Regions from separate parts of the Alteromonas nitratireducens genome, predicted to be linked through region 1. Evidence: predicted binding sites of a transcription regulator. Region 1 holds the regulator's gene; each other region holds the start of a gene.

Region 1 (3,283 bases):
AAACCACAACGGTGGCAAAACTGGCTGCACGCTACGCGCAGAAATACGGCGCCGATACCGTTGCAATGATTACTATCGATACGTATCGCATCGCTGCATTTGAACAGCTTGCGACCTACGGGAAGATTATTGGCTGTACAGTGCGCAAGGCACAAAGTACTGAAGAGCTGGCTGATCTATTGTTCCAGTTACGTCATAAGCGTCTGATACTGATTGATACCGCCGGATTCAGTCAGCGTGACAGCCGCCTGATCAAGCAGCTGAAACAATTTGACAGCGGTCAGATGCAGCCGGTGAAAAAATACCTGGTTGCTCAGGCGAATACCCAGTATCCGGCGCTGGAGCGGATTATTCATGCGTACGATCCGGTCAAACTGGATGGCTGTATTTTCACCAAACTGGACGAGTGTTATTCACTCGGGGAAGTACTGAGTGCGTCCATAGAACATCAGTTACCGGTCAGTTATGTGACGGATGGTCAGAAAGTACCTGAAGATATTAAAGTTGCAGATGCAAAATCTCTCGTATCTGCGGCTGCAAAGCTTTATAAAAAGTATGGTTTGAATCATACTAGTGCTAATAATGAAGTTAACGCAGCACAAGCAGTATGATCGACGATCAAGCGAGTAGCTTACGAAAGATGAAGCAATCAAGGTTAATCAAAGTTATAGCAGTCACCGGAGGTAAGGGAGGCGTAGGGAAAACCAATATTACGCTGAATACCGCTATTGCCATGGCAAAGCAGGGTAAGCGTGTGATGGTTTTGGATGCTGACCTTGGACTTGCCAACGTAGACGTCATGCTGGGCCTCAGGGTCGAGAAAAACCTGTCTCATGTGTTATCGGGTGAATGCACGCTTGATGAGGTGCTGGTCACCGGCCCTCACGGCATTAAGATAGCACCGGCGACGTCGGGCACGCAGTCAATGGCGGAGTTGTCTCCGACAGAACACGCCGGGCTGATCAGAGCATTCAGTGAACTGCGTTCGCAAATTGATGTGCTGATCGTCGATACGGCAGCAGGCATTTCAGACATGGTGCTGAGTTTTTCCAAAGCGTCTCAGGACATTATGGTAGTGGTGTGTGACGAACCCACATCGCTGACCGATGCTTATGCCCTGATCAAAATTCTCAATCGTGAGCACGGTGTATTCCGTTTTAAAGTGGTCGCCAATATGGTTCGCGACGTACGTGAAGGCCAGGAATTATTCAGTAAGCTGTCAAAAGTCACAGGCCGGTTTCTGGATGTTGCACTGGAACTGGTTGCTACCATCCCGTTCGATGAAAACATCCGGCGTGCGGTGCGTAAACAAACCGCGATTGTGGATGCCTTCCCGGGGTCGCCAGCGGCTGTCGCCATTACACAACTGGCGACTAAAGCGATGTCCTGGCCCATCCCTGAGCAGCCTGGTGGACATCTCGAATTTTTCATTGAACAATTGGTTTCAGGTAAAGTAGCGGGAAATCAACGTTGAACAGCAAAGCAGCAGCGTATCAGCAACAAACTGATAAGTCGCAACTTGTCGAAAGACACGCGCCGCTGGTGAAACGGATTGCACACCACCTGATGGCAAGATTACCGGCCAGTGTACTGGTCGATGATCTTATTCAGTCAGGCATGATCGGATTATTAGAAGCGGCCAGGAATTTTGATGGCAGTAAAGGTGCCAGCTTTGAGACCTTTGCTGGTATTCGTATTCGTGGTGCGATGTTAGATGAAATACGAAAAGGTGACTGGACACCGCGTTCTGTTCACCGCAACAGCCGTGCGATTACGGATGCCATTGCACAGGTGGAAGGTGAGACCGGTCGCGATGCACGTGACGCGGAAATTGCCGCAAAAATGAATGTCAGCCTGCAGGATTATCACCAGATGCTGAACGAGGTGAATGCAGGAAAACTGGTAGGAATTGAAGATCTTGGCGTGTCTGAAGATGTCATTACGACCGAACAAAACCGGGGAAATGACACGCCATTGGAAGATTTGATGCAAGGCGCTTTCCAAAAAGCACTTGCGCATGCTATTACTACGTTACCCGAGCGGGAAGCGATAGTGCTGTCTCTGTACTATGATGAGGAACTGAACCTGCGTGAAATTGGTGAAGTGCTTGAAGTCAGTGAATCCAGAGTCAGCCAGATACACAGTCAGGCCATGTTAAAACTCAAATCACGAATGAAGTCGTGGCAGGCTGATGAATAACCAGACAAACCATTAATTACACCCTCACTGGAGGCCATTTTGGACAAGAATATGAAAATTCTCGTGGTTGACGATTTTTCTACCATGAGACGTATCATAAAGAACCTGCTCAAAGATTTGGGTTTTTCCAATATCCAGGAAGCGGATGACGGCAATACGGCATTGCCAATGCTACAGCAGGGCGATTTTGACTTTGTTGTGACCGACTGGAATATGCCGGGTATGCAGGGTATTGACCTGCTGCGCGCCATCCGTGGTGATGACAAACTGAAGCATCTGCCTGTCCTGATGGTAACGGCAGAAGCGAAGAAAGAACAAATTGTTGCGGCTGCGCAGGCAGGCGTTAACGGTTACGTTGTTAAACCCTTCACGGCAGCTACGCTCAAAGAAAAACTCGACAAAATCTTTGAACGTTTAGGCTGATTCAGGCGTTCCTGAAAAGAATGAGGAAGTCCGAATGTCCAAAGAGGTAAACGTTCCGATTACGCTGGATGAAGCTAAACAGCTTGTTGCGTATCTGGAAGCGGGCGACACGGCGTCGGCCAATGCCATCCTGGAAGCAGCCTCGATGAAAGAGTCGATAGAGCTGTTTGAAGAGGTGGGTAAGCTGACGCGTCAGCTTCATGACGCCCTGAACAATTTTCAGCTTGATGAGCGAATCGTCAATCTTGCCAACGACGATATTCCCGACGCCCAAAGTCGGCTGACATACGTTATTGAAGAAACGGAAAAGGCGGCAAATACCACTATGGATGCCGTCGAAGCCAGTATGCCTATTGCCGAAACGCTGTCTGAGCGCATCGACAAGGTGATGCCAGACTGGAAAAAACTCATGAACCGTGAAATCGAGTTGGGTGAGTTTAAGGCGCTGTGCACGGATATTGATCAGCTGCTTGAAGATGCGTCAGTACAGTCAAGCAAGCTGACCAGCCTGCTGACGGAAGTGCTGATGGCGCAGGGCTATCAGGACCTGACCGGTCAGGTTATCCGTCGTGTGATCGATCTCGTCAAAGAGGTGGAAGACAGCCTGGTAAACATGCTGACCATGTTTGGTGAGCCGGATGCACAGGTAAAAACTAAACCA
Region 2 (3,283 bases), on a different contig from region 1:
ACCGAGATTGGCTTCTACATTGAGATAAAATCGCCCGCATTCCATAAAAAGCACGGACAGGACATCAGCGCCATAGTGCTGGATACTGTAAAGCGTTTTGACCTGCTGTCTGCCAATGCCAGGCTGTTTCTTCAGTGCTTTGATTTTGCTGAGATCAGGCGACTACGACAGGAATTCGGCTATACCGGTCAGCTGGTTTTCCTGATTGGCATCGGTAAGGACTACGACGTCTATCGCACACCAGAAGGTATTCAGGGCCTGACCGGGCTGGTCAATGGCATTGGACCGGCTTTAGTTACCATGCTGCCATCAGGGCTAAACGAGACGCCTGTGCCGCCGGCATGGGTGAATGAGGCCAACAAACAAGGTCTGCTGCTTCACCCTTACACCTATCGTCACGACGTACTGCCAGCCGATATCGATGCGGGCGCGCTACTTGGCGTGCTTATCAGCCAGTTTGGTATTGACGGGATTTTCACCGATCAGGTGCCGCCCATCATGACTCTGCTTGAGCAGGTTTCTGCGCCGTCTCCCTGACTGGCTCAGGACTTAGACAGTCTGACCACAACCCGGCGGTTCTGCGCGCGCGCGTCGCTGGTGTTGTTGGGTGCGATGTGACGCTTCTCACCGTGGCCCGTGACCTCAATGCGATCTGCAGGCACCCCCATCGAGGTCAGGTAGTCTTTAACCTGATTCGCCCGGCGAATGGATAACTGCTCATTGTTCCAGCGACCACCATAACTGTCGGTGTAGCCATCAAGCAGGACCAGTTCAAGATCGCTGTCCTGTTTAAGGTATTCGCCAATCATACTGAGCCGTTTCTCTGCATATTTGGTGAGTTCCGTGCTGTTCTTCTCATAAGACAGTACGGTGTAGGCGATGTCCTCAAAACTGTATGGCAGCAGGTTGGAGACGCAGTCTATAAAGGCACGGTAGGACGGCGTAAAATTACTCGCATTCAGTGCGACACTGACTTTGTCGTAGCGGTTATACCAGTCCTGATAGAAAATCGTTGGCCAGTAGCCTTTTTCCAGTTCTGAGAGCATGGTCCAGGCGGCGGTCTCTGGCAGATCACCGTTGTACTGGGTACGTAACGTCATATCGGCAATGGGCTTAGGCACTTTGCCTGGCATCCAGGTTGGCGGCACCGAATACACTGCGGCAACACCGAAGCGCTTCGGTAACAGGCGCATATCCAGTTCAAACTCCATGTTGAGCTGCTTGGATGCGACACTGGTAAACAGGGCGTCACCGTAACCCGGTACACTGTGCGATAACGTACACTGCAAACGTCCGTCACGACTGACAGCCCAGTCAGATGACTCTACCGGCGCAGCGTACTGACGCATGGAGGCCGATACAGCAGTACTGAAAATTACGGTTCCTACTAGCAGCGTTCTGATTATCACGGATGTAGCCCTTCACTTCTTGACGATATGAAACCAGTGCAGTTTTTTTCCTGCACTCTCTGGTTATCGTCTTCTGGTCAGAAAAGTTTAATGTGTTCTGCGCCGGTTCGCCAGCCCGTGCGGGCTGGATACTTCCGGACGAACCTGTAATAATTGCCGGCTCTCGCGCCGTGTAAACGACGCCTGTTATCACAGCCACCAACGTAAGAGTTATATGCCTGAAAAAACCAACACGTTATCCGCCAGATTCAGAGGCTATTTCCCGGTCATCATTGACGTTGAAACAGCGGGGTTCAACGCAGCTACCGATGCCCTGCTGGAAATTGCAGCGGTGACGGTAAAAATGGATGAGCAAGGCATTCTGGTGCCCGATCAGACGTTTCATCATCATATTACCCCCTTTGAAGGTGCAAACCTTGAACCCGCTGCACTGGAGTTTAATGGCATCGATCCTCACTGCGCGCTGCGCGGTGCTATCGCTGAGAGCGAGGCAATGAAAGCACTGTGCAAAGGCGTACGCAAAGCGCAAAAAGCGGCAGACTGTCAGCGTTCTGTGATCGTCGCACACAACGCAACGTTCGATCAGGGATTTGTTAATGCAGCCATCGAGCGCTGCAATATCAAACGCTCCCCTTTCCATCCATTCGTCTCGTTTGATACGACGACACTGGCTGGCCTGGCGGTGGGTCAGACGGTTCTTGTTAAAGCCTGTCGCGCGGCAGGCATTGAATTCGATCAAAAAGAAGCGCACAGCGCACTGTACGACGCACAAAAAACCACCGAGTTATTCTGTTATATCGTCAATCGCTATAAATCACTGGGGGGCTGGCCGCTGCCGGCGCCAGAGTCAGACTGACTCCCCTTGCATATAAAAAAGCCCGGCATCAGCCGGGCTTTTCGTATCTACAGGACGCTTACAGCTTGTCCGCTTCCTCTGCCAGGTACTTAGCCACACCTTCCGGAGAGGCATCCATACCTGATTTACCTTCTGTCCAGCCTGCCGGACAAACTTCACCGTGCTCTTCATGGAACGCCAGCGCGTCAACCATACGCAGCATTTCATCGATGTTACGACCCAGTGGCAGGTCGTTAACAACCTGGTGACGAACCATACCTTCTTCGTCAATCAGGAAAGAGCCACGGAATGCCACACCGGCCTCCGGATGCTCAACATCATACGCCTGGCAGATTTCATGCTTCACATCAGCAACCAGGGTGTATTTAACCGGACCGATACCGCCCTGGTTAACCGGTGTGTTACGCCATGCGTTGTGAGAAAACTGAGAGTCGATAGACACGCCGATAACTTCAACACCACGCTTCTGGAACTCTTCGTAACGCTTGTCGAACGCAATAAGTTCTGACGGGCAGACAAAGGTAAAGTCCAGAGGGTAGAAAAACAGCACAGCTTTTTTGCCTTTGATCGCTTCTGCAAAGTTGAATTCATCAACAATTTCGCCGTTTCCTTTCACTGCGGCGGCGGTAAAGTCGGGAGCCGGACGGCCAACTAATACACTCATTTTACACTCCAATTAATGGTCATTATTGTTTTGATTCACCACAGCCGTGCGACGCAATGCAACAACATGGCTGGCAGCACGCGGCTCTGGTGGAGTAACCCCACGAGTATTATTGGTGCTTATTTACGAATAACAAGGTCGATACTGACACAATCTGGTCTGATGACGAAAAACCCATCACATTGCGCATATTTCCAACACAAAAAAAAGATCCAGCGATTGCATTAAACCCAAATAACAACTATTATCATTATCACTGAAGAAGATGAGGTGTAAGATGTTCGTTTGTATGTGCTTCGGAGTAACCGACAAAGCCATCCGGCAGGCAGTGAAAGAAGAAGGCGTGGGAAATCT
Region 3 (3,283 bases), on a different contig from region 1:
CCTCCCTCGAGGTGGTAGACCTCCTCAAAGCCCTGCTCTTTCAGATACGCGGTGGACTTTTCACAGCGGATCCCGCCGGTACAAAACATCGCAACTTTTTTGTGCTTTTCAGGATCCAGCGTATTTTTCACATACTCAGGAAACTCACGGAATGTCTCTGTCTTCGGATTTACCGCGTGTTTAAACGTACCAATCTGAATTTCGTAATCGTTACGGGTATCAATGACCATGACCTCAGGATCGCTGATGAGCGCGTTCCAGTCTTTGGGCTTAACATAGGTACCTACCGTTCTGCGGGGATCAATACCTTCTACACCCAGAGTAACAATTTCTTTTTTCAGTTTTACCTTGGTCCGGTAAAACGGCTGGGTTTCATGAAGTGATTCTTTATAAGAAATGGGATTAATCCGCTCATCCTGATTCAGATAAGCAAGTAAGGTATCAATGCCTTCACGGCTGCCGGAAACGGTACCGTTAATGCCTTCTTTCGCGAGCAGCAGAGTACCTTTGATACCGTTTTCTTCCATGGTCTGAAGTAGTGGCTGACGCATGGCTTCATAATTTTCGAGCGCAACAAACTTATACATTGCGCAAACAACGTACTGGGTCATAGTCTTTTTTCACCTTTGCTGATTGGAACGTAAAACCAGTGCAAAATGCGGCGAGGACTATACCAAACCCACAAACAATTATCTACTCAGGCCGCCTCGAACGCGCGCGCCTGCTCGATAACTTCCTCCAACAACGTATTATCCTCCTCCAACACTGGCATTGCCTGCTGCAGTCGCTGACGGGTGGCCAGGCTACAATTCGCCAATACGTCATCAGGAATACGTTTATGGTCATTGTACATACTAAGAGGCTCGGGGCAGCAGGTCTCGAGTAACAGCACATCCCTGCTGTGGCGGGAGTTCAACAGGGATGACTTTTGATGCGAGGCCCGGAACGAGCTGTCTGACGCCTTTAAGGGTGGGCGTCGGTAAGTATTCAGCCGCTCAGGAAAGCGGTCGTCAGTAACGCGGGCTTCAGCAACCGGCGTGATAGAGGGTCTGCCAACATTGGCACCATACTGAAGTGACAGGTACAATGAAAACAACGCGCCGTTACCGGCGGCGTCAGCAAATTTCCCCTGCCACTCCAGCCGTGACGGGAAATCCAGTTGTTCTGCCTGTATCGCCATCGTATTTATGCCTCACCTGTCATAGTGTTACTATCGTTTGGCCCGCCAATTTCTTTAGAGTTTCTTGCTTGTGTGACCATTTTCATGAATCATGAGGCGGTATTAGATGCACGGGATGTTCGTCACTTTCATGAAGTTTTCTGATAAGCACGTATTAATCATTGAAGATCAGAGACCCTTTCTGCTGCTGTTGCGTGGCCTGCTCAATTCGATGGGTGCCGGAAACGTAATGACAACCTCGTCTGCCGAAAAAGCGTTGTCGTTGTGCAGAAAACAAAAATACGACGTCATTGTCTGTGACCTGCATCTTGGCAGTGACCGGAAAAACGGATTTGAGCTGATAGAAGAACTTCGCGCCCGCAAACTGATTAAACCCTCTACGGTGTTTCTGATTATCAGCGCCGATAGCGCACGTCCTGTTGTTCTTGGTTCTATTGAGCGTCGTCCGGATGACTACCTGATTAAACCATTTTCTCAGGCTCAGCTTAAAAGTCGTTTGCATCGCGCCTGGCAAAAACGCCAGTTTTTACAGCCAGTATACGCCGCTGTGTTTGACGAAGACTGGGCAACCGCCATCACTGAGTGTGAACGACTCAAATCAACCGATTCACCATATCGCCGGTCATGTGAGCAGTTGCTGGTAGAACTCTACTGGCAGGTTTCTAAGCCTGAAAAAGCTATGGAAGTGCTGGCGGATTATGAGCGCGGTACGCCTGTCATGTGGGCACAGATCGCGCTAGGCAAAACCTATCTGCAGCTTGGTAACCCACAAAGAGCAGAAGAGCTGGCCCAGGAAGTGATTAGCAGAAACCGCTTTAATGCCGACGCCTACGATATTCTCGCGCAAAGTGCCAACCGCCTGTCTGACGGTGAAAGCGCGATAGCGGCAATTCAGCAGGCCATCAAGCTGTCTCCTTATTCCATTCCACGCCACTTCAGTGCCTGCCGGATAGCGCGGGACAATGACGATTACCGCCTGGCGTCAACCTCCAGTCAGGCTATATGGGATTTATCCAAGCGAACGGTTCACCATAATCCGGCTTACTGGTGCGGTTACGTAAGAAGTCTGCTGGACGTGGCGGAATACACCGATGAAAAAAGCACGCGCAACCGCTATCAACAGGAAGCCCTGCTGGTTACGCAACGGGGTAAAACCGATCCCTATCTCATGCGCAGTGAAAGCGACTTTGATGTGAGTATTTTCGAAAGTATTGTGACTGCTCGCGTTAATGCCATCGACGGTAAAATGATTGATGCGAAACGACACCTTGCAACATCCCAGGTTGCGATTGAGAAAAAATACGACGAGCCGCCACTGACTCTCATCCCGGACAGCATGAAAGTTATGCTGGATATCGGCGAGTTTGATGATGCCATGAAATATCAGAGTATTTTAAAGCGGAACCAGGCAGAACTGGATGCGAATAGCATTTACCTGATGGAACGGGAAGCACGAAAGTCAGCGCAAAAGCAGTCTGCGTACCAGAAGTTTAATAAAAAAGGCATGCAGTTTTTTCAGGAAGGAAAATATCAGCAAGCGCGGGAAGCCTTTAGTCAGGCGTTAAGCTTTGCCCCGGTAAATACCGGCGTGGCGTTAAACCTGCTGCAATGTCTGCTTAAACTGCTGGGGCAGAACGACAAACCCGAACCCACGCTGGTCCAGGAATGCCGGCGACTTAACAAGTTGTTTGACGATGTACCGTTACGTCGCCAGCATCAGACAAAATATGACGAAATAAAGGACGCACTTTACCGCTATATTCGCTAACGTTGTGTGTGTTTGCCGCACTCAGGGTTGGCGATATTGGCCAAATTATTGCGCACCTCACTTATCCGACAGTCGTATCAAGGCAAAAGAAAAACCTATCCTTTTGAATAATAAAGATAAATTATAGTGGTGCGTTTCATGCTTAAGTCGATGTACCGTGACGTCTTGTGTCACCATTACCAGTGGAGAAGAAAATATGGATGAGAGTATGGTTTTTGTTCTGGTCATTCTTTTTGCATTTGTTCTGCCCATTGTTTTTGTTGGAATATGGACCAGCCACAAAAAAGACATGGCAAAAATGAACACCGAGCTAAACGAAAAAGAACGCCAGAATA

Evidence for each region. The regulator FliA, encoded in region 1, starts transcription of late flagellar genes. The targets are predictions, from matches to a motif close to CTAAAGNTNNNNNNNNNNNNGCCGATA.
Region 2: the regulator FliA is predicted to act here: its motif matches at 1,474-1,500, upstream of AB1N33_RS08455 (flagellar protein MotY).
Region 3: the regulator FliA is predicted to act here: its motif matches at 1,212-1,238, upstream of AB1N33_RS01735 (VC2046/SO_2500 family protein).

Annotation. Positions count from the first base shown of each region.
Region 1 covers NZ_JBFNPK010000004.1:50,536-53,818, reverse strand. The annotation lists gene flhF (flagellar biosynthesis GTPase FlhF) at 1-611, shown strand, start outside; gene AB1N33_RS05210 (MinD/ParA family protein) at 608-1,474, shown strand; gene AB1N33_RS05205 (RNA polymerase sigma factor FliA) at 1,471-2,199, shown strand; gene cheY (chemotaxis response regulator CheY) at 2,239-2,622, shown strand; gene AB1N33_RS05195 (protein phosphatase CheZ) at 2,657-3,283, shown strand, end outside.
Region 2 covers NZ_JBFNPK010000007.1:107,474-110,756, forward strand. The annotation lists gene glpQ (glycerophosphodiester phosphodiesterase) at 1-537, shown strand, start outside; gene AB1N33_RS08455 (flagellar protein MotY) at 543-1,349, opposite strand; gene rnt (ribonuclease T) at 1,624-2,265, shown strand; gene AB1N33_RS08465 (peroxiredoxin) at 2,324-2,929, opposite strand; gene AB1N33_RS08470 (bacterioferritin-associated ferredoxin) at 3,207-3,283, shown strand, end outside.
Region 3 covers NZ_JBFNPK010000001.1:388,218-391,500, reverse strand. The annotation lists gene trhO (oxygen-dependent tRNA uridine(34) hydroxylase TrhO) at 1-611, opposite strand, end outside; gene AB1N33_RS01735 (VC2046/SO_2500 family protein) at 698-1,180, opposite strand; gene AB1N33_RS01730 (response regulator) at 1,311-2,948, shown strand; gene AB1N33_RS01725 (DUF2746 domain-containing protein) at 3,145-3,283, shown strand, end outside.